Regions from separate parts of the Staphylococcus chromogenes genome, predicted to be linked through region 1. Evidence: riboswitches for the same ligand, from Rfam matches in the RefSeq annotation. Region 1 holds a riboswitch; each other region holds the start of a gene.
What was found. A riboswitch is a leader RNA that binds a small molecule or an ion and turns the genes downstream of it on or off. The one in region 1 is predicted to bind S-adenosylmethionine.

Region 1 (7,313 bases):
AAATGTTTTCACCATCTAATAACACTTCACCTTGTGTTACCTCATATGAAGGATGGCCCATAATTGCTGATGAAAGTGTAGATTTACCCGTACCGTTAGGTCCCATAATGGCATGGATTTCACCTGTATTAATTGTTAAGTTAACACCTTTTAAAATCTCTTTATCGTCAATAGACACATGTAAGTCTTTAATTTCTAATGTTGATGGCATTACTATTCCCTCCAAAAATGTTAGATTCCATATACCAGTTTATAATAATTTTAATGTAACGTCAAAAGTATTTCATATGTTTCTAAATGCTAATTATAACGAAAATGACGGGAATTATAAAACATTACGGGTTGAAAAATGATGTTCAATTTTAAATCGATTTTACATAGATTTTAGAAAAGTTATTGATAATATAATACGGGATGTTCTCAATCACTATGGATATTTGATTGCTTAAAGTGCTCCGTTATTGTAATATGACATTTCAGTACCTTTAATTTAATTAGAAAGGAACATAGCTCTATGTCGCAATTTAAGTTTTCTAACATCCCTCGAGGCTTTGCCATGGGTGTAAGTGATTTAATTCCAGGTGTAAGCGGGGGCACCATCGCCTTATTATTAGGAATTTACGATGAATTTATTTCTTCAGTCAGCGGTGTGTTTTCAAAAAACTTTAAACGCAGTATTTTATTTTTATTGCCCATTGTCATCGGTATGGGATTAGCGATTGGTATATTGAGTAGCCTTATCAACTATTTGCTAGCACATCATCAAGTACCAACGATGTTTTTCTTTACAGGATTAATTATTGGGGTCATCCCTTTCTTATTGAGAATCTCACATTATAAACGTACATTTAAAGCCATCCATTGGATTATTGTTTTCATTTTTATTTTATTACTACTTGCGATGGCGATGTTAAAAGGGGATACTTCTCACGCTGCACCGTCTAATATTGACCTTTCAGCCCCAATGCTCATCAAATATTTTGTGGCAGGTATACTCGCTTCTAGCGCAATGTTACTTCCAGGTATTTCAGGTTCTTTCATTTTATTATTGCTAGGTGTTTACAGTACCGTCACATACGCGATTTCAGAAGTGGTAAGATTTCATTTTCAAGCACTGCCTGTGATTTTGTTAGTTGGCGCGGGTATAGCCGTCGGATTTATCGTCGCGAGTAAAATCATCCAGTATTTGCTCACGAATTACACCTATTTAACATACGCAGCCATTCTTGGACTTGTTATCGGATCTTTATTCTCTGTTTTTCCAGGATTACCTCAATCAGGGATAACTTGGGTCGTTTCCCTTATCACGTTAATTTTAGGCTTTGCTATCAGTTATGTACTCGGACATTATACTGATGAACAATAAGCGTAATAAAACCTCTTTAAATAACGGATGATTTATTAAGAAGTTTTAGCGCTCACTTATCGCCTTATTCTTAGAGATTTAAATCGTATTAAAATAGCCCTCAACATTTATCTGACGGTAAATGTTGAGGGCTATTGAATTATAGGCGGACGCTATCTCTATATCGTGCGCATTGAACTCATTAAAAAATAACGGTCAGTGATGTGCTCACTAACCGTTAAAAGTATAGCATCAATAAATTTTGATAATGTTTTAATTTAAGGTACTCACTATGATGAGTCTCACTCCAAAATATTATTCAGCTGGAGTAACAGCACCATCGTATTTGTCATTGATGAATTTTTTAATATCATCTGAACGTAATACTTTCATTAACGCTTTGATTTTTTCATCGTTTTTATGACCTTCTTGTACAGCAATTAAGTTTGCATATGGGTTATTATCAGCTTTTTCAACAGCAATTGAATCTTTTTGTGGATTTAATTTTTGTTCAATCGCAAAGTTAGAGTTGATAATCACTGCGTCCCCTTCATTGTTTTGATATGTTTTTGGAAGAAATTCTGCGGCTTGCTTATTATTGAATTTTAAATCTTTTTTGTTTTCTTCAATGTCTTTAAAAGTAGCGTCTTGGATTTTAACGCCTTTTTTAATTTTAATTAAACCTTCATCTACGAAAAACTTCAAGAAACGACCTTGTTCTGCTGGGTTATTAGAAACGAAAATTTCTGCCCCTTTTGGTAAGTCTTTTAAACTTTTATGTTTTTGAGAATAAACAGCCATTGGTTCTAAGTGGACATTACCAGCTGATTCAACTTTATAGCCTTTTTCTTTTTTCTCAGTATCTAAATATGGAGTATGTTGGAAAAAGTTAGCATCCAATTCTCCAGCATCTAATAATTTATTAGGTGTTGTGTAATCGTTAATTGTTTTAATTTCTAAATCATAACCTTCTTTTTTCAATAAAGGTTTCGCTTCTTCTAAAATTTCAGCATGAGGTGCTGGAGATGCCCCTACGACAATCTTTTTGTCGTCTTTATTGTCACTACTTTTTGAGTCGTTGTTACCACATGCAGCTAATACAACAGTAAGCACTAAAACTAAAGCAATTGATATAAATCTTTTCATTTGACCATTCTCCTTAAAATAAATTTATCGTTTATCTATTTTATTCGTTGCCCAATCTCCCAATAATTGAATAACGAAGACGATAACTAAAATTAAAATTGTGGAAATCAAAATGACATCATTTTGATTTCGTGTAAAACCTGTTAAATAAGCTAAATTTCCTAATCCGCCTGCTCCAATGACCCCAGCAATGGCTGTAGATCCTACTAAAGCAATCGCTGTAACGGTAATACCTGAAATTAAGGCAGGTAACGATTCAGGAATTAAAACCTTTCTAATGACTGTCCAAGTTGTTGCGCCCATAGACCATGCAGCTTCGATGACCCCTTTATCTATTTCTTTTAAGGCAATCTCAACAAGTCTTCCATAAAATGGCGATGCGCCAATAATTAAGGCAGGTAACGCCCCCGTCGGACCACTGATTGTTCCTAGAATTAAACTTGTAAACGGAATAAGCAATAAGATTAAAATGATAAAAGGAATTGCTCTAAATAAGTTTACAAAGAAAGACACAATACTATAAAAAACACGTCCAACTTTAGATTTACTTTTAGAAGTGAGAAATAAAATCACTCCAATAATCAAACCAAATATAAATGAAAATAATGTAGAAATGACTGTCATATAGAGCGTTTCATATGTAGCTTCCCAAACCTCAGGCCAACTCACATTGGGCATCGTTATCATTTCTTGTAATATTTCGCTGAAACTTTTACCCATGACTGATCACCTCAACTTCAATATGTTTCTCATTCAAGTCTGTTTCTAATCGATGAAATGCCTCGTTTGAAAGATGAGGAATATGAATTACAATAAAACCAATCGTTCCAGACTTAGAATGTTTGATGTTCGCTTCTAATATATTGACGTCAATTTGATGTTCTTTTGCGAGGTAAGAAATAATAGGTTGCGTCGTCGTTTTACCTGAAAAGTTAAGTCTGACTAATCTGTCAAAAGGTTCGAGTTCAACGAGTCCAGAAATATCTTCGTATTCAGCTTCAGGTTTCAAATCTTCTTGCACAAACCGCTTAGTTACCGAATGTTTTGGATTTTCAAAAACTTCTGAAACTTTACCTTGTTCGATGACACGCCCATTTTCCATGACTGCCACTTCATCACATATACGTCGAATCACATGCATTTCATGGGTGATAATCACGATTGTTAACTTTTGTTCTTTTTTTAGTTGTAATAATAAATCTAGAATTTCATCTGTCGTTTGAGGGTCAAGGGCACTTGTCGCCTCATCACATAACAATACCTCTGGATCATTAGCTAACGCTCGTGCGATACCTACCCGTTGTTTTTGTCCTCCAGATAGTTCAGAAGGATAGGCTTTTTCGCGGCCTTTTAAACCGACACGTTCAATTAATTCAATCGCCTTTTGTTTTGCCTCTTTTTTAGGTACGCCCGCTATTTCTAGTGGAAATAAAATATTATCTAATACCGTACGTGACCACAATAAATTAAAATGCTGGAAAATCATACTTACTTTTTGTCTTTTATGTCTTAAAGCTTGTTTGCTTAATTGGCCGATATTTTCACCACCAATAATGACATCACCTGATGTTGGTGTTTCTAGATAATTAAACAAACGGACTAAAGTACTCTTACCTGCACCAGAAAAACCAATAATGCCAAAAATAGTTCCAGCACTAATATTTAAATCGACATGGTCAACAGCCGTTACTGATTTAGATTTGCTCTTATACTGTTTGACGATGTTTTTAAGCTCAATCATAGTGTTCCCCCTTATGTGTTGCCATTCCAACGATCAGAAAAAAAAGCTTTCTCTTACAAAATAAGAGAAAGCAAAGATACCGATGCATTTCTCTCATCTTCAAAAGTATAAATACTTTATGTGAATTGGCACCATTTCTAAATATAGACGGTTGCCGGGCTTCATAGGGCACATCCCTCCACCACTCCGGATAAGAGTTTTCTGAATATTGAATTGTTTAAATCTTACCATTATCCTCAATTTTCGTCAATGGCTTTTTTTATTCTTTCCAATAAAAATGTGACCGATTGAAAAGCATAAATTCGTTCCAATTCTTGTTCACCTTTCATAATTAACAATATGGGCACAGATTGGATCTCAAATTCTTTGCTAAATTCAGGATAAAAGTTCAAATCTCGCTTTTCCAAAGGGAGATGTGTTACTTCGTTTGCAATATCTAACATGCGTTCTGATATCTTACACGTTCCGCACATAGGCGTATATCCGAAAATTAAATGAATCGGATGTTCTTGTTTATCTTTTTTAGATATATTGTTCGATTGCTCTGAAACATTCATGATAAGAATACTTTCCTTTTACATAGAAATCTTTTTTTACGTCAAAACCGTGACGTCCGAGTACATTTGAGAGGTAATCTCGTGGGCATCGTGCCACTTCACTATAAGTTGAATCAATGAAAATATCATTGCTCTCACTTAAATATTTGTGAAACCATTTACGGATTTTTCTTCCTTCTGTGTCGGCATCTGTGAGGATATAGACTTGTTTTCCATATAAGGATTCAATCATATTATCTAACTTTTCAATCCCCATCGTCCCATGTGTACAAATTATTTCGACAGGTTCTAATAACACCTCTTTAACTCTTTTTTTATCAGATTTACCTTCCACAATAATGACTTTGCTAATCATCGCCATGGTTTTCACCTTCTAAAAAGATATTATTCAGTACAAAAAAACTCCAAGATAGTCCAAAGATTATCTAGGAGTTTCGTATCTATTATTCGCCGATCATTTCTTGATAGCCGTTTGCATCCATTAAAGCGTCAATTTCACTTTCATCACTTAACTCAACTTTAACCATCCATGCTTTTTCGTATGGTGATTCATTAACTGCTTCTGGTTCATCTTCAAGATCTTCGTTAATTTCAGTAATTTTACCAGACACAGGTGAGTATAATTCTGAAACTGTTTTAACAGACTCAACGCTACCGAAAGTTTCACCTTCTGAAACTTCGTCATCTACTTCTGGAAGTTCAACGAATACGATATCCCCTAACTCATTTTGAGCGAAGTCAGTAATACCGATTGTTGCAATATTTCCTTCAACTTTTACCCATTCATGTTCTTTTGAATATTTTAATTCACTTGGCACTGCCACTTGAATCCCCTCCTATAATTGTTTACAAGATAATCATGACACATTGCTTATTATCAATCAACTATTTTTATCATAACCATGTTTCACGATAAGTTTGTTCATTAAATCCAACTGTGATTTTATCGCCTAATATCGCTAAAGGTCTTTTGACCAACATCCCATCTGAAGCTAAAAGTTCTAATTTTTCTTCGTCAGATAATGTGCTCAATTTATCTTTGAGATTAAGTTCACGGTATTTTGCACCGTGAGTATTGAACAATTTTTTAATTTCGATTCCTGTGCGATCCACGATATCTCTAAATTCTTCTTTTGTAGGCGTTAATTGAACAATGTCAATCGGTTCAAAACTCACACCATGCTCCGTTAAAAATTTAGAGGCTTTTTTACATGTAGTACAGTTCTGATACTGATAAAACTTAATCATTTCATTACCTCCTTGCTTGACTTACATCAAATATAACAAAATTTGTTAAATTAGACTAATTTTTATACTAGTATTATTTTTTTGTTATTTTGACAGACGGAAAGTATGACGCATTTTATGAAATCCGCTATAATGAACTCTATAAATAAGAGTAACGGAGGAACTACACATGCAAAAAATTCAAGACATGGAAACATTCAAAAAGATTATTAACGGAGATCAAACTGTCATTGTTAAATTCGAAGCGGGTTGGTGCCCAGATTGTAAGGCGATGGATATGTGGATAGATCCTATTGTTGAAAAATACAATCAATATGATTGGTACGTTGTCAACCGTGATGAAGTCGAAGAAGCCGCTGTAGAAAATGAAGTTATGGGTATCCCAAGTATTCTCATTTTTAAAAACGGCGAAAAATTACATCATTTACATTCAGCAAATGCAAAATCTCCAGAACAAGTAGAATCGTTTTTAGCTGAAAGTTTAGGTTAATAATAAGAGGTGGATATATGTCCACCTGAAAATAGAAAGCCATCAAAATTTACCCTCAGATAAATTTTGATGGCTGTTTTAATCTCTTAAATATATTCTGTATAAACGCCTCTATTTTTACGTCTAGCTTCTTTTCCTGAATTATCTTCAAGATCGGTTAAATAAACAAAACCAATCAATCTTTCGTCTGGAAGTACGCCAAATACGTTTCTCACTTTAGGATTAAAAATATATGTTGGGGTTTTCCAACATGTCCCAATACCTTTCTCATATAATAGCAATAATAAATTTTGTGCATATGCCCCAACCGCTAAGTAATTTTCATTTTCTTCACGTTGTCTTGCATCGCACGTCATAATAATCGCAAGAAAACCTCCTAAATTCGTGACTGCATCATAATGACTCTTTTGTTTTTCAGGTTCCCTTGGAAAGGCATAGCGTGTTACTTCTTTACTCATCTCTCCTAATTTATGTTTAGGAACATACACGACACGCCATGGCTCGCGCATACCATGATTTGGCGCATTTGCCGCTTCAACAACAGCTTCTCTTACCGCGTCTTCATCGATATGCATATCTCTATCAAATTTTTTAATACTTCTCCGATATTTAATTGCGTGTTGAAGTTCCATCCTCATCTTCCCCTTTTTCATTGATAACCATTATCAATTATAAGGGAGGTGGGTGTGATTTTCAAATGGCTGATACAATGCCATCACATTTTTGAGCGTTTTAACATCTAATTGCCCTGGCGCTACACTTTCACTTAGTGACCCATATGTCAAA
Region 2 (7,313 bases), 650 kb from region 1:
GATTTACTCGCGTCTAAAATATCCTTTTGTGAAGGTTCATAGCTATGTAAATCTGTGCCCTTTGGATAAATGGATTCGACATCGACATGTTTGCCGCCAATTTGTTTAATAAATGATTCGACTGGAAACACTGTTGTTTTCACTTGGAGTTTGTCACTTGAAGATGATTTTTTTCCAGAATCAGAATCAGATTGGCCACATGCGACTAAAAGAATACTTACGAATGCGATAGTTAAAAAAGCTAAAAAACGTTTCTTCATATTAGCGCAATCTCCTTCTGTTTAAATAGTAATTATTACGATTTAAAATTATACAGTAAGGTGGGGGTGCTTGCAATAGTTTTTTATGACCACTTTGCTTTTTCAAACGACATTCACATAGTAAAATGACAGTAGTCGCAATCATTCCAAGATATTATGGGATAATAATAAATTATTTTTTCATGACAAGGAGGCAACAAGATGAAACATCTCAATCACATCGCGAAAGTGGCATTCGGTACTGCCGCTGCCACAGCCGCATCTTTATATACTTTAAATCAACTGACACCGATGCCAGGTGTGTTTCTTTCAAAACTATTGTTTAATCAACCACAACATAAAGATTATTTAAAACAAACGATGCAAAACGATCCGCATTATACAAATATTAAAGAGAAAGTCACTGCGCTACACGACATCGTGTATGATGCTACAGAAAGCACCGGTCAAATGGATATTTTTATGCCTATAGGGGATAAAGAAGGTTATCCAATTTTATTTTGGGTGCATGGTGGTGGCTATATGAGCGGGGATAAATCTGACCTCACACCTTATATGGAGCTGATTGCCGCACAAGGGTATACCGTGGTCAATATTAACTATGCCCTCGTTCCAGAGGCGCGTTATCCTGAACCGATTTATAGTTTAGAAAAAGCCGTTCAAGCGGTTCACCAAAATGCCCAGGCCTATAAAGCGGACATGTCCCGTGTTGCTTTTGGAGGAGATTCTGCTGGGGGACAAATTATTGGTCAGTTTATTAATATTCAAGTGAACGAAGCCTATCGCCAAACGACGTCGTTTATGCAAACGGTGGACCCTTCAACGATAAAAGCAGCTGTCTTTTATTCGTCCCTCTTAAATACGCAACGTATGGATCGTACTGATGATCCGATGGCCAATCAATTATTTAGTCGACTGGCTTGGGCTTATTTTGATGACAGACATTGGCGTGTCAGCCCGAAAACGATGGAGGCCAGTGTGACCCTTAATATGAACGCACAATTTCCTCCAAGTTATTTGACGGACGCCAAGCATCGTTCTTTTGAAGATCAAGCACTCCAATTTATTGAGACGATGGAACGCAATGGTGTCCCTGTTGAAGGCACATTTCACGAAAGTCCACTTCAGCACGAGTATCAATTTGATATGTCTTTATATGAATCCAAAATCAACTTTGACGCCCTAATCCGTTTTCTCAAACAACATTTAGCATAAAAAAGGATCCGCCTGTCTTTATGACACAGGCGGACCCTTTTTTTGTCGATCTCTGATTAATATTATGATTGACGCAATGAATGCGATACTGATAAGACCCGCAAGCATTAAAAATTGCATAGACCATGAAGGCTGTTGCTGAACCCAGCCTAAAGTCACCGGTGCTACCGCTGTTCCAAAGAAAATAACAAACGTATTCAATGTCGTATAAAATCCTTTGTTCACATCGACAGATTGCACGACTTTAGAAATCAGGGTCGGCAGTGCCAAACCAATGCCTAAACCGAAGAGCACACTCAGCAAAATTGCGCCGAGGAGACTCGTATTGACCGCCATAAGTACGATGGCCAAAACGGTAAGTCCAAGCGCCCCCGTGAGAACTTTCGATACAGAATAATGTTCGGACAATTTGCCTGCGGTTAAGGAAACTAAAATGCCCCCGACGCCGAAAAATTTGCTGACCGCAGCAATTGTTTGCATGCCCTGGCTGTTTTTTCCTAAAAGACTTTCTCCGAGTACGACATACACATTAATAAACGTCATCAATAAGAAAAATGCGATAATATAGCACAGGAGAAGGGTTGGCTTTCGAAAAACCGAGACGACACTACGCCCAAAATCTTTAAATTGCACGGAGGTCGATTGTAGGGGCGTATTCGGCAACAACCAAATATTGATGATTGTGAGCAGCGCATACGCATTGCCTAATATTAAAAACACCATGCGCCATGAATAAACGTTCGCAATCATTTCACTCACTACTTGGCCAAATATTCCCGCAAATAAAAAGCCCATTGTCACAAAGCTCGTTGCTGTGACACGTTTTTGAGCTGGGAATACGTCTGAAATGTACGCAATAATGATGGGTGCATAAGCTGCAGCCGCCAAGCCTTGGCAAGCACGAAGCACGACAAACATGGTAAACGTCGTCGAAAATACTGAAATGACTGTAAATATCGTATGTGCGATTAAGCCATAAATCATGACACGTTTACGCCCCAATTTGTCTGATAACAATCCATAAACGAGACATCCGAAGGCAAACGCAAATGAAAATGCCATACTCGCATACGGCGCTTGAAAAACAGGAACTGACAAATCTTGTGCGATGAAAGTACCTGTAGTAATCGTGCTATATAAGCTAAACATGACGAGTAACCCCGTAAAAAATAATACGAAGGTAATCCATTGATAATGGACCCGATTCATATATGCTCACCTCTCAAAATATCATTCCAATGATGAATTAATGCTATTCTATTTTCACATAAACCCTCACGGGAATGCTATTCAAAAACCTTTCTATATTTTTCACAACAAATCCTCTTCGTCAATCTCAACACGTGTAGGTTTCTTCTTTTCATCGCGCCTCTATTGAAGAACAATCATGGGTCGAGTGAAACTCCTACTAGAGAAAACGTGGGCATTAAAAAACTGTCTACAAAATCAATAATTTGTAGACAGTTTTCCCGAGGAATCCTCGAAATTTATTTTGAAGCTAATGCCGCTTTGACCGCTTCAGCCACTTTTTTCGCAGAAGCAGGATTTTGGCCTGTAATTAACGAATCATCTGTTTGGATAAATCCTTTCATCGGCACTTTTGATTTTTCATATTTCGCGCCTTTTACTTTCAATTCAGATTCTAACTCGAATGGCACAATACTTTTACGATTGGCTAAGACTTCTTCCGCATTGGAAAACCCAGTTAATCGCTTGCCATCAATGAAAAATCGGTGGTTCGGACGTTTTACTTCTAATAATGCTGCCGCCCCATGACACACGGAGGAAACGATACCGCCGTTGTCATAAATCGTGTTGACGGCTTGATTGATATATTCATTTCCTGGGAAATCATACATCACACCGTGACCACCCGTAAAATAAATCGCGTCATAAGCCGTGGGATCTGCGGTTTCAATACTTGGCGTAAGTTTCAATTGCGCCATAAACCGTTCGTCTTCATAATAGCGTTTTGTCACTTTATCTAAAATGCCTGGAATCAAACTTACAGGATCTAAAGGCGTTTCCCCACCTTTAATGTTATACAAGTCAACTTGGAAATTTTCATCATTTTGAAATTCATCGTAAAAATGCACGAGTTCACTTAACCATAAGCCAGTAGTTTTATCTGTGCCGTCAAAATGTGTATGGCTTGTATTGACAATCATTATCTTTTTCATGTCACCTTCACCACTTTTTATAAGATTTTCATCTATTATAAAGTAGTTTTGGGATGCTTACGAATCATTTGTTTGCATATTTATCGTGTACGTCTCTATTTTGGGATGGGGTCACCATGCGTTACCCCTCATTATTGCGTTTGAAGACGTTGAATTGCGCGTTCATATTCTTGTAATTTTTGATCTTTCATCATTTCTGCCGCTGTGTTAATCGGTTCATAAGTTTGCCATTCTTCTTTTTTATTAATCAATTGTTTTAAATGTTCTTCTATCGTTATCGTCACCATAATCCCCCATTTGTTAAATTGCAGCGAAGCCTTTGGCCAAATCATCGATAATATCATCGATATGTTCTAAGCCTATGGATAAGCGAATCGTTTCTGGCGCAATACCTGCTGCTAATTGTTCGTCCTCGGTTAATTGTTGATGTGTGGTTGATGCGGGATGAATGACGAGTGACTTGGCATCCCCGACATTCGCAAGTAGTGAAAACAAATCTAAAGCTTCGATAAATTGTTTCCCCGCTTCATAACCGCCTTTAACCCCAAATGTAAATACTGAACTTGCCCCTCGAGGTAAATATTTGTTTTTCAAATCATAATAACTACTTGAAGGAAGTCCCGCATATTTTACCCAAGCGACTTTCGGATGTTTGGATAAATAATGGGCCACTTTTTCAGCATTTTCGACGTGACGTTCCATACGTAGCGATAATGTTTCTAACCCTTGTGTCAGTTGGAATGCATTGAAAGGTGACAGTGCCGCCCCCGTATCCCGTAATAATGTTGTTCGTATTTTAAAGGCTAATGCCGCATCTCCAAATTTCTCGCTAAAAACGATACCATGATAGGACGGATCTGGTTCACTTAGTCCTGGGAATTTTCCGTTTGTCCAATCGAAGTTGCCCGCATCAACAATGACACCTCCCATCGATGTACCATGTCCACCAATAAATTTTGTCGCAGAATGCACCACTATATTCGCCCCATACGCAATCGGACGGAGTAAGTAAGGCGTCGCAAACGTATTATCTACGATGAGTGGAATACCGTGGGCTTTTGTCACTTTCACAAGCGCTTCAATATCTTCAACATTTCCTTCAGGATTGCCAATGGTTTCGATAAATAAAGCTTTCGTATTCTCTTGAATCGCCTTTGCGACATTTTGAGGATCAAGTGTGTCTATGAACGTCACGTCAATGCCAAATTTTGACAACGTATGTGTGAATAATGTATGTGTGCCTCCGTATAAGGTTTCACACGCCAAAATATGGTCTCCTGACTGCGCAACCGATTGGATGGCATATGTAATCGCCGCCATACCTGACGCAACAGCGACGCCTGCTACGCCCCCTTCTAGCTCTGCGACACGTGCTTCTAATACTGCTGTTGTTGGATTCATTAAACGTGTATAAATATTGCCCAGTTCTTCGAGTCCAAATAATTGTGCGGCGTGTTCCGTATCGTCGAAGTTATAAGATGTCGTTTGATATATCGGAACTGCGCGTGAATTCGTCGTTTGGTCCACTTCTTGGCCGGCGTGCAATTGTAACGTTTCAAATCGATAGTCTTGAGTCATGAGTACTCCCCCTTAAATAAATAAAAAAAGCCTACCTTGAAAGATAGACTTTACGCATTAAGACTCATCTCTCAGGTTCATCACCTGCAGGAATTAGCACCTAACTGAATAGGTTGCCTGGTTTCAAAGGGCCTGTCCCTCCACCAATCTAGATAAGTAATTATGAAATTAAACTTAGTGTATAACATACTCATGTAGAAGTCAATACGAATTCCGATTTCTTGAATAAGATTAATAATATCTAGTATTTCCTATTTATACAAAACTAAATATTATCGTTTAATAATTTTGAAATAATTAAATTGTGTAATGTGGTAATAGTATGTTAGTTGTGATAATCTTAAATTGTAAAGGGTGCCATTTAATTAATTATGCCACTCAAAAATTTACTTATTTTTTGGAGGATGAGAGAATGTTTAAAAAGCAACATTTTGGGATTCGCAAGTTTACAGTAGGCGCAGCTTCTATCGCAGTAGGTGCGACTTTATTCTTTGGCGCAAATGCTTCTGCAGATGCAGCTGAAGTTGATGGTCAAGCTTGGACAAACGACAACTTAGGGGAAAGTTACGGCACAGCTTATGTAGAATCTAACGGCAACGCTGAAGGTCAAGCTTATGAACCAACATTAGCAGAAAGCAATGCTGAAGGTTCTGCTTGGGTTGCAGACAACGCGGTTTCAAGCAACGTTGACGGTCAAACTTGGACAAATGACAACTTAGGAGAAAGCTATGGTTCTGCTTACGTAGATGCTAATGGCAACGTCGATGGTCAAGCTTGGGAACCTACATTAGCAGAAAGCAATGCTGTGGATTCTGCAGTAGAAAGCAATACTGAGGGTTCTGCTTGGGTTGCAGACAACGCGGTTTCAAGCAACGTTGACGGTCAAGCTTGGACAAATGACAACTTAGGGGAAAGCTACGGTTCTGCTTACGTAGATGCTAATGGCAACGTCGATGGTCAAGCTTGGGAACCTACATTAGCAGAAGGTCCTGAAACAGGCTCTGCTTGGGTAGAAAACAACCTTAACGAAACAGTAACAGCAACAGGAGAACCTGCATATGCTGAACCACTACCAGAAGGTCACATCGGTATTAACGGTGAACCTGCTTATGCTGAAGCGCTTCCTAAAGGCTCTTTAGATGGTTATTTATATGACCACGGTACGGGTGTTACTCATGAACTTCCTGAAGGTGACATCGCAATCAACGGTACTGGCGTAACACACGAATTACCTGAAGGCGACATTTCACTTAACGGTACAGGTGTCACTCATGAATTACCAGAGGGTACTTTAGATACGGACAACGATGGTTACACTGATGACGTAGAAATCGCTGAAGGCACAAGCACAACTGATGCCTCTATCACACCAGCGGCAACTGTCGATACTGATTTTGACGGTTACACTGATGCTGAAGAAGTGGCTGCAGGCACAAACCTTTACGATGCAGCATCTACACCAGTTGAAACTGCTGTAGGTCAAGAAGCAATTGCTGCTGATGCTCACGTAGCAAACGAAGCAACTGCTCAAGGATCTGTTGAAGCAACACCAGCACAAGCTGAAGGTCAAGCAGAAGGACAAGCTTTACCTGAAACTGGTTCAACAGAACAAGGTACATTATTCGGAGGACTTGTTGCATTCATCGGTGCTGTATTAGCTTTCTTTGGCTTACGTCGTAAAGCGTAATTCAAAGCGATACACCTTCGACATGCAACAAAAACGGATTGGGTGAATTCCCAATCCGTTTTTTCTTGTTATATAAGTTTTTTTCGCAATTTGTTAAGATCTCTTTGATTTATACTGCTTTATTTGAACGTTTTTGTAAAAAGATAGCTAAAGCTGCAATAACAATAATAGTTAAAATAACACCAATAACACCTAGTGTTTTTACAATATTACCAAATACGATACCCACCACTAAAAAGTCTGTATCAGAAAATGTTGTTGAAGCAAGACCTAAATCTCCAAGGAAAGGTAAGAATAATAAAGGTAAGAAAGTAATTAAAATACCGTTCATCATTGCACCAAAAACAGCACCTTTAATACCACCGCGTGCATTTCCAAACACACCCGAAGCTG
Region 3 (7,313 bases), 880 kb from region 1:
AGATGTTATAAATAAATCTTCTCTTTTAAGTTGAGAGGCTTCTAAAGCTTCTCTAATACCTTCACCAACTTTTTCTTCATTTTCATAAATCATTGCCGTATCAATGCTTCTATAACCATTTAAAATAGCATGTTTGACCGCTTCTTTTGCTGTATCATCATTTTTCACTCTAAAAACACCTAGACCTACTTGAGGCATTTGATGATCATTATAAAATTTAACGTATTGCATATCGCACTCATCCTTTCTTGTTCACTTTAATCATACCCGAGTGGAATCTTCATCGTAAAATAATATGTTTTTACGCTACAAATTATCCATATAAAAACACAATGATTAACATCTTCTCCTTTCGCTCGTTACATTAATGAAACCGAATGAATAAATGATGACATGTTTACTTACATGCTCCAAAATCAAAAAAAGTGGACCCCACCCTTAGGCGTGAAATCCACTTTCTCTAAAATAATTGATATACAATTAATTGAACGCTTCAATTTCATCCATAATCGCTTGAAGATCATTCACATCATATTGAATTCTACCATGGAAAACAAATTTGTTAAAAAATTCGTCAAGTTGCGCAGGCCCTACTAACACCTTTGTTCCACTTTGTGGGGCATAATTAGAAATCGTAATATCCCCTTCATGTCTTGGATTAAAGTATAAGATAGGGGTCGGTGCATATTTAAGGTTAAGTTTTTGTTGTAACGTCGTTGCTAGTTTTTCTACTGAATCAAGATGCTTTGTGTAATCAATAACCGTAAGTTTTTGTTGATCTTCTTTTTGATCAAGCACGATGGTTTGTGGCGTTTGACCATCTAAATGTAATGTTTTGAAAACATGTTCCATCATTGGATTTTCTCTAAATTGGTTTTGACTCACACCTTGATAAACATGACCTTTTAGTAATTCTGAATCAATAATATATAAACCTGTTCTTGTAAGTACAAGGTGACTAATGCGCGTAATCTCTTCCAAATCATTTGTAGGCATAAAGATATTAGCCATGATATGCATATCTTCAGGACGAATTCGCTTTTCTTTTACCAATCGCTCACGTATGCCTAGCAATCTCATATCTGTAATGTACTCACTATCATTTTTAGAAAATAATTTTAAAGCATCAATTTCACGGTTTTTTGAGGAAACCATCGTGTCATATTCCTCTTTATGACGCGTATCTGATTTTTTCTTTTCGATGCGCGCCTTTTCTAACGCTTCTTTATGCTCATTGTTTAATTTTGTTTCTCTGGATTGATACTGATTCGCGTACGTTTCTTTAGCCTTTTTTTTGCTACGCAAGGCAAACAAAAATAAAACTAAAAATAAAAGTGCTAGTACACTCACAGCGATCAACCCAATCTGAATTGGATCTAATTGAGACATTAACAATTACCTACCTTTTTCTACATTTACTTTAATATATACATTATATAAAAAAGCACATCAAATCGCGAGTCTTTATAGAAAAAACATTATTTCTCTGAAGCGACCGCTTCTTTTAAAATCTCTGTTTTGTCTGTTTTTTCCCAAGGTACGTCAATATCATTTCGTCCAAAATGACCATAAGCTGCGGTTTGTTTATAGATAGGACGTTGTAAATCTAGCATTTTAATAATACCTGCAGGTCTTAAATCAAAGTTTTGTCGAACTGCCTCAATAAGAATATCTTCTGAAACTTTGCCTGTGCCAAAAGAATCTATTGATATGGAGACTGGTTGCGCAACTCCAATAGCATAAGCGATTTGAACTTCACACTTTTTAGCCAAACCTGCAGCCACAATATTTTTCGCAACATAGCGAGCGGCATAAGCGGCTGAGCGGTCAACTTTTGTTGGATCCTTTCCTGAGAAAGCACCTCCTCCATGACGGGCATAGCCGCCATACGTATCTACGATTATTTTGCGTCCAGTGAGACCTGCATCACCTTGAGGTCCCCCGATCACAAATCGACCAGTTGGATTAATAAAGAACTTTGTCTCTTCATCTATTAATTCTTTTGGAACTGTTTGATATATCACATGTTCTTTAAGGTCTTCTTGTATTTTTTCTAATTCGACTTCTTCGTGATGTTGTGTTGAAATGACGATGGTATCAATGCGTTGAGGTTGGTTATTCGAATCATATTCTACCGTTACTTGTACTTTTCCATCTGGTCTTAAATATTCTAATGTGCCGTTTTTACGCACTTCTGTTAAGCGTTTTGATAATTTGTGTGATAAATCAATTGGCAACGGCATATACGTATCTGTTTCATCAGTAGCGTAGCCAAACATTAAACCTTGGTCTCCCGCACCAATATTTAATGCTTCATCACTTTCATTATCACGATATTCTAACGCGCGGTCTACGCCTTGTGCAATATCAGGAGATTGTTCATCAATTGCAGTTAATACGGACATCGTTTTGTAGTCGTAGCCATATTTTGCTCGTGTATAACCGATTTGCTTCACTGTTTCTCTCACAACTTTAGGAATATCAACATAAGTTGAAGTTGAAATTTCTCCAGCTATTAAAGCCATACCTGTCGTTACAGTAGTTTCACAAGCTACTCGGGCATTTTGATCACCTTTTAAAATTTCATCTAAAATTGCATCAGAAATTTGATCTGCAATTTTATCGGGGTGGCCTTCTGTGACCGACTCTGATGTAAATAATCGTCTATTGTACGTCATAATAAGCTCCTTTGATTTTTAATAATTACGAAGTTCTCTCTCTAACTGAGCCAACAAAAAAGAGCCTTCACACTATAAAATAGAGAGAAGGCTCTAAACGTCCATTCGCTCTTATCGTTCAGACAATATTTGTCCGCAAACGGTTTGGCACCTTTCTTCATTAAGAAGAGGTTGCTGGGTTTCATTGGGTCCATGTCCCTCCACCACTCAGGATAAGAGAATCCGTTAAGCACTATATTACATAAATTTATGTTTAGTGTCAATTCCACCACAGCTTATGTTACTCAAATATATCAGCGATATCTCAATCTATTTATTTTTCTATTTTTCTTAATAAATTACCTAAATTTGGTAGGGATAATGAAATCAATGTGTTATACTCTTGAATTGTAAAGGCTTACATTACCGAAATAACTATTGGAGGGATTATTCATGTCATTTGACACACAAGCAATTGATGCTTTAATTCACAAGCCTTCATCTCACTTTCAATTAACAACGACAGAACTCTACAATAAAATTTTAAAACGAGAAGAAGCTGAATTGACTGAACTTGGCGCTATTAATGCTAAAACTGGAGAGTATACGGGTCGTTCTCCTAAAGATAAATATATTGTAGATAACCCTCAAGTGAAAGATGATATTGATTGGGGTCCAATTAACCAACCTATCTCTGAAGAAAAGTTTTTAAACTTATACTATCAGGTTATCGAATATTTAGATCAAAAAGAAGAAGTTTTTGTTTTCAATGGCTATGCAGGGAGCGATAAAGATTCCCAACTTGACCTTACTGTTGTGAACGAATTTGCTTGGCATAATCTATTTGCACAAAACTTATTTATTAAGCCTAGCTCAAAAGAAGAAGCCTCTAAGATAAAAGCAGACTTCACAATCATTTCAGCACCTACTTTTAAAGCCAACCCAGAAAAAGATGGCACACGTTCTGAAACATTCGTAATTATTTCATTTAAGCACAAAACTGTTTTAATTGGTGGCACTGAGTATGCAGGCGAAATGAAGAAATCAATCTTCTCTGTCATGAACTACTTATTACCTGAACAGGATATTATGAGTATGCATTGCTCTGCTAATGTAGGCCATAAAGGGGATGTCGCCCTATTCTTCGGTTTATCTGGTACAGGGAAAACCACATTATCAGCTGACCCTAATCGTAAATTAATCGGTGATGATGAACACGGTTGGAATGAAAATGGTGTTTTCAACATTGAAGGCGGTTGTTACGCAAAAGCAATTCATCTTTCAGAAGAAAAAGAACCACAAATTTTTAATGCCATTCGTTACGGTACTGTTTTAGAAAACTGTGTTGTCGATGCGCATGGTTATGTCGATTTTGATGATAACAAATTAACAGAAAACACACGTGCTGCCTACCCTATTCATCATATCGATAATATTGTCGTACCTTCAAAAGCATCACATCCTAACACAATTATCTTTTTAACAGCAGATGCTTTTGGTGTCTTACCTCCAATTTCAAAATTATCGAAAGATCAAGCGATGTATCACTTCTTAAGTGGTTTCACATCTAAACTTGCTGGTACTGAGCGTGGTATTACGGAACCACAACCTTCATTTTCAACTTGCTTTGGTGCCCCATTCTTACCATTAAATGCCAAAGTCTATGCCGACTTATTAGGTCGTTTAATCGACAAGCATGATGTAGATGTATATTTAGTGAATACAGGCTGGACTGGTGGAAAATATGGTGAAGGCAATCGTATTGAACTTCGTCATACACGAAAAATGGTTAATGATGCAATCAGTGGAAAACTTAAAAATTCAGAGTTTGAAGAAGATCACATCTTTGGCTTAAGTATTCCTAAGACGGTTGAGGATGTTCCTACAACAATTTTACAACCTATCAACGCTTGGACAAATAAAGAAGCCTATGACAAACAAGCCAGAGACTTAGTGGCAAGATTTAAAGACAATTTCAAAAAGTTTGGTCCAGAAACTGAACATCTTGAAAAATCAGGTGGATTTAAAGGGTAATAATAAAGCTGTGAATGCGTCTATTATAGACACTTCACAGCTTTTTATTTGTTTTATGGAATTCAATATTTTCCATCCATTGTTGAATCACTTTTAGTACTTGACACATCGCATTTGGCCGCGGAACATGTCCTTCATCAAGTTGGTAAAAAGCCTCAAATGTAGCTCCAACTTTTTTTAGATGGGCTTCTAAAGTATAAGCTTGATGAATCCCCACTTGCACATCTTTGCCTCCGTGAATAATTAAAATGGGGGGCGCGCTTTTGCCAATATGTTTCATCGCATCACGCTTTTCATAAGCTTGCAGCGCCTTTTTAGGATGACCCACCATTCGTCGTAACATCCCTCTCAAATCGACACGTTCTTCATACATTAAATGTAAGTCACTCACTCCACCCCAGATAATATAGCTATCTACTTGTGCATCTTGAAATGTTAAAAGACCTTGAATCCCGCCTCTTGAAAATCCTATCAAATGAAGATGAGCTTCTGGGAATTGCGCTTTTAAAATTTGAATAGCTACTGTCACATCCTTCAAATCTTCTCCCGCAAAATCATCTTGTCCCTCACTCCCGTTATTCCCTCGATAATACGGGGCAAATACTAGCGTATGATTATCAATAAATTGTAAGAGACGCGCAAGTCTCACGCGTCCGACTTGACCTTTTCCTCCACGTAAATAAACAATAATGCGTCGTACAGGTTGAAATGGGATTAAACTTAACCCTTTGACATGAAGACCTTCGACCGCATACGTTAATTCTTCGACACGGTGTGTTTGTAGTTGTGATGGCATCCGTTTACGATTAATAAAATCCAAGCTCACCCATCCTTTCAACACATTTCAATATGGCTGGATCTTCTAACAAAAAGCTTTTATTTATATCAGGAATATCATCAAGGGTCTCAAAACAAATTGGTCCATCAGTTTCAAAATAATCATTTTTAGAATCTATCGAATGAATAAAACAGACAAAGACATCTTTAGAAAACGTCCGTACTTCATTTGACACAGTATATTGCGCGATGTAGTAAGCCGCTTCCAATTGTCCTCCTGTCTCTTCATAGATTTCACGGGCCAATGCGATTTCACTCGACTCACCTTGCTCGCGTTTACCTCCTGGAAATTCAATGCCCCGACGACGATGTTTTGTAAATAACCATTGTTGGTTGAATCGTGTCAGTCCTAAGACATGATCCCCTGTTCGTTCATCATTTGGGCCACAAAAACGTAAAGTAATATGTTGGTTCTTCTGATCAATAAACTCCAAATGCCATTCCCCTTTACTCATTATGTTAAAATAAAATCAATACAAAAAAGGAGGTTTCAACTTTGAAACGACTCTTCATTGCACCTATACGGTTTTATCAAAAATTTATATCCCCTCTTACGCCCCCATCTTGCAGATTTTACCCAACATGTTCCAATTATACAATCGAGGCCATCCAAGTTCATGGCGCAATCAAAGGAACATGGCTTGGAATCAAAAGAATCTCAAAATGTCATCCACTCCATAAAGGGGGCTTTGATCCTGTACCTTTAAAAAAAGAAAACAAACATTAAAAAGGCTTTAAACAACGACGGTCAACCGTTGGGGGCTGAAAATATAATTGTCCGTCCCTAAGTTGACCTGATGTTGCACACAAGTCAACGTCAAAATAGTAACCATGTGGTGTCACATCCCCTGCGTAGTCTCCTTGTTGACTGAGCCACGCTGTATAATATCGACTTAATGCAGCTTCATACATGCCTCCTATAACAATTTTGACACCCTCTTTTTGCAATTGATGGATTAACTCTAGCGTCCGATCAATTCCACCTAGGCGAAATGGTTTTATCACAACAACAGAGATAGGATAAGACTTACGAAGTTGAGAAATAGCCTGTATAGAAGTGGCTTGTTCATCAATAGCAATAGGTGGTAACACGTCCGCCTTTTTTAATAATTCATTCGTATGAAAAGGTTCCTCTATATAAGAAATCTGTGCTTTAGTTAATTGTTTTAAAGTCGGTACATCCGATGCAGATAACGTTTGGTTTGCGTCAATACTAATTGGCATATCAGGATACATAAGTCGTATTATTTGAACTTGTTCTAAAATATGTGATGACCACTTTAGTTTTAGACGTGCGACGTGATCTAATTGCACAATTCTATCATTAAAATCTCCATTAATCGTTTGTATGGGCGCAATTTGAAAATAAGATAACGTATGAAAATTCGGATATAACGCCATCATCACAGTTGCTCTAGCTGCTGGTGCCTCGTTGAGAAGATTTAAACTTTCAACCAATTGGTCAAAGGAATGTAACGGTTGCCCCTTCGTTTGGGTAAACCAATTTAAAATATCTCTTTTTACAGAATCAATGGTTTCTTCGTAATACCAATCTGAATCAAAAACATTAGATTCTCCAAACCATTCTTTACCCGTGTTATCTACAAGTCCGATAATCAGTGTTTTACGGTGGGTCATTGTCACTTTTGGAGTTTGAATCATTTGTTTAAAACAAGGTTCAAAAATATAAAAATTGACATCTTTTATAATCATAAATGTCCCTCATTTAAAACCTGTCTTTGTAATTTACCAGTACTTGTATATGGTAAAGTTTCTACTAAATAT

Region 2: it holds a riboswitch for S-adenosylmethionine, as region 1 does, so the genes downstream of both, PYW36_RS00910 (O-acetylhomoserine aminocarboxypropyltransferase/cysteine synthase family protein) here and PYW36_RS08900 (methionine ABC transporter ATP-binding protein) in region 1, are expected to answer to the same signal.
Region 3: it holds a riboswitch for S-adenosylmethionine, as region 1 does, so the genes downstream of both, metK (methionine adenosyltransferase) here and PYW36_RS08900 (methionine ABC transporter ATP-binding protein) in region 1, are expected to answer to the same signal.

The regions. Positions count from the first base shown of each region.
Region 1 is NZ_CP118953.1:1,824,940-1,832,252, forward strand. Features, by position in the region: gene sufC (Fe-S cluster assembly ATPase SufC) at 1-211, opposite strand, end outside; gene popT (polyprenyl-phosphate transporter PopT) at 515-1,366, shown strand; gene PYW36_RS08890 (MetQ/NlpA family ABC transporter substrate-binding protein) at 1,661-2,491, opposite strand; gene PYW36_RS08895 (methionine ABC transporter permease) at 2,516-3,211, opposite strand; gene PYW36_RS08900 (methionine ABC transporter ATP-binding protein) at 3,204-4,232, opposite strand; SAM riboswitch class I at 4,323-4,429, opposite strand; gene PYW36_RS08905 (thioredoxin family protein) at 4,469-4,789, opposite strand; gene PYW36_RS08910 (toprim domain-containing protein) at 4,755-5,150, opposite strand; gene gcvH (glycine cleavage system protein GcvH) at 5,233-5,613, opposite strand; gene PYW36_RS08920 (arsenate reductase family protein) at 5,684-6,037, opposite strand; gene PYW36_RS08925 (thioredoxin family protein) at 6,207-6,527, shown strand; gene PYW36_RS08930 (nitroreductase family protein) at 6,614-7,159, opposite strand; gene aroD (type I 3-dehydroquinate dehydratase) at 7,193-7,313, opposite strand, start outside.
Region 2 is NZ_CP118953.1:198,498-205,810, reverse strand. Features, by position in the region: partial or broken gene PYW36_RS00935 (metal ABC transporter solute-binding protein, Zn/Mn family) at 1-260, opposite strand, end outside; gene PYW36_RS00930 (alpha/beta hydrolase) at 462-1,475, shown strand; gene PYW36_RS00925 (MFS transporter) at 1,494-2,684, opposite strand; gene PYW36_RS00920 (type 1 glutamine amidotransferase domain-containing protein) at 2,963-3,655, opposite strand; gene PYW36_RS00915 (hypothetical protein) at 3,787-3,939, opposite strand; gene PYW36_RS00910 (O-acetylhomoserine aminocarboxypropyltransferase/cysteine synthase family protein) at 3,956-5,233, opposite strand; SAM riboswitch class I at 5,295-5,392, opposite strand; gene PYW36_RS00905 (YSIRK-type signal peptide-containing protein) at 5,646-6,920, shown strand; gene PYW36_RS00900 (PTS ascorbate transporter subunit IIC) at 7,030-7,313, opposite strand, start outside.
Region 3 is NZ_CP118953.1:947,969-955,281, reverse strand. Features, by position in the region: gene PYW36_RS04700 (aldo/keto reductase) at 1-231, opposite strand, end outside; gene PYW36_RS04695 (NERD domain-containing protein) at 481-1,389, opposite strand; gene metK (methionine adenosyltransferase) at 1,479-2,678, opposite strand; SAM riboswitch class I at 2,787-2,897, opposite strand; gene pckA (phosphoenolpyruvate carboxykinase (ATP)) at 3,111-4,691, shown strand; gene PYW36_RS04680 (alpha/beta hydrolase family protein) at 4,726-5,511, opposite strand; gene ytkD (RNA deprotection pyrophosphohydrolase) at 5,498-5,962, opposite strand; gene yidD (membrane protein insertion efficiency factor YidD) at 6,025-6,255, shown strand; gene menC (o-succinylbenzoate synthase) at 6,252-7,241, opposite strand; gene menE (o-succinylbenzoate--CoA ligase) at 7,238-7,313, opposite strand, start outside.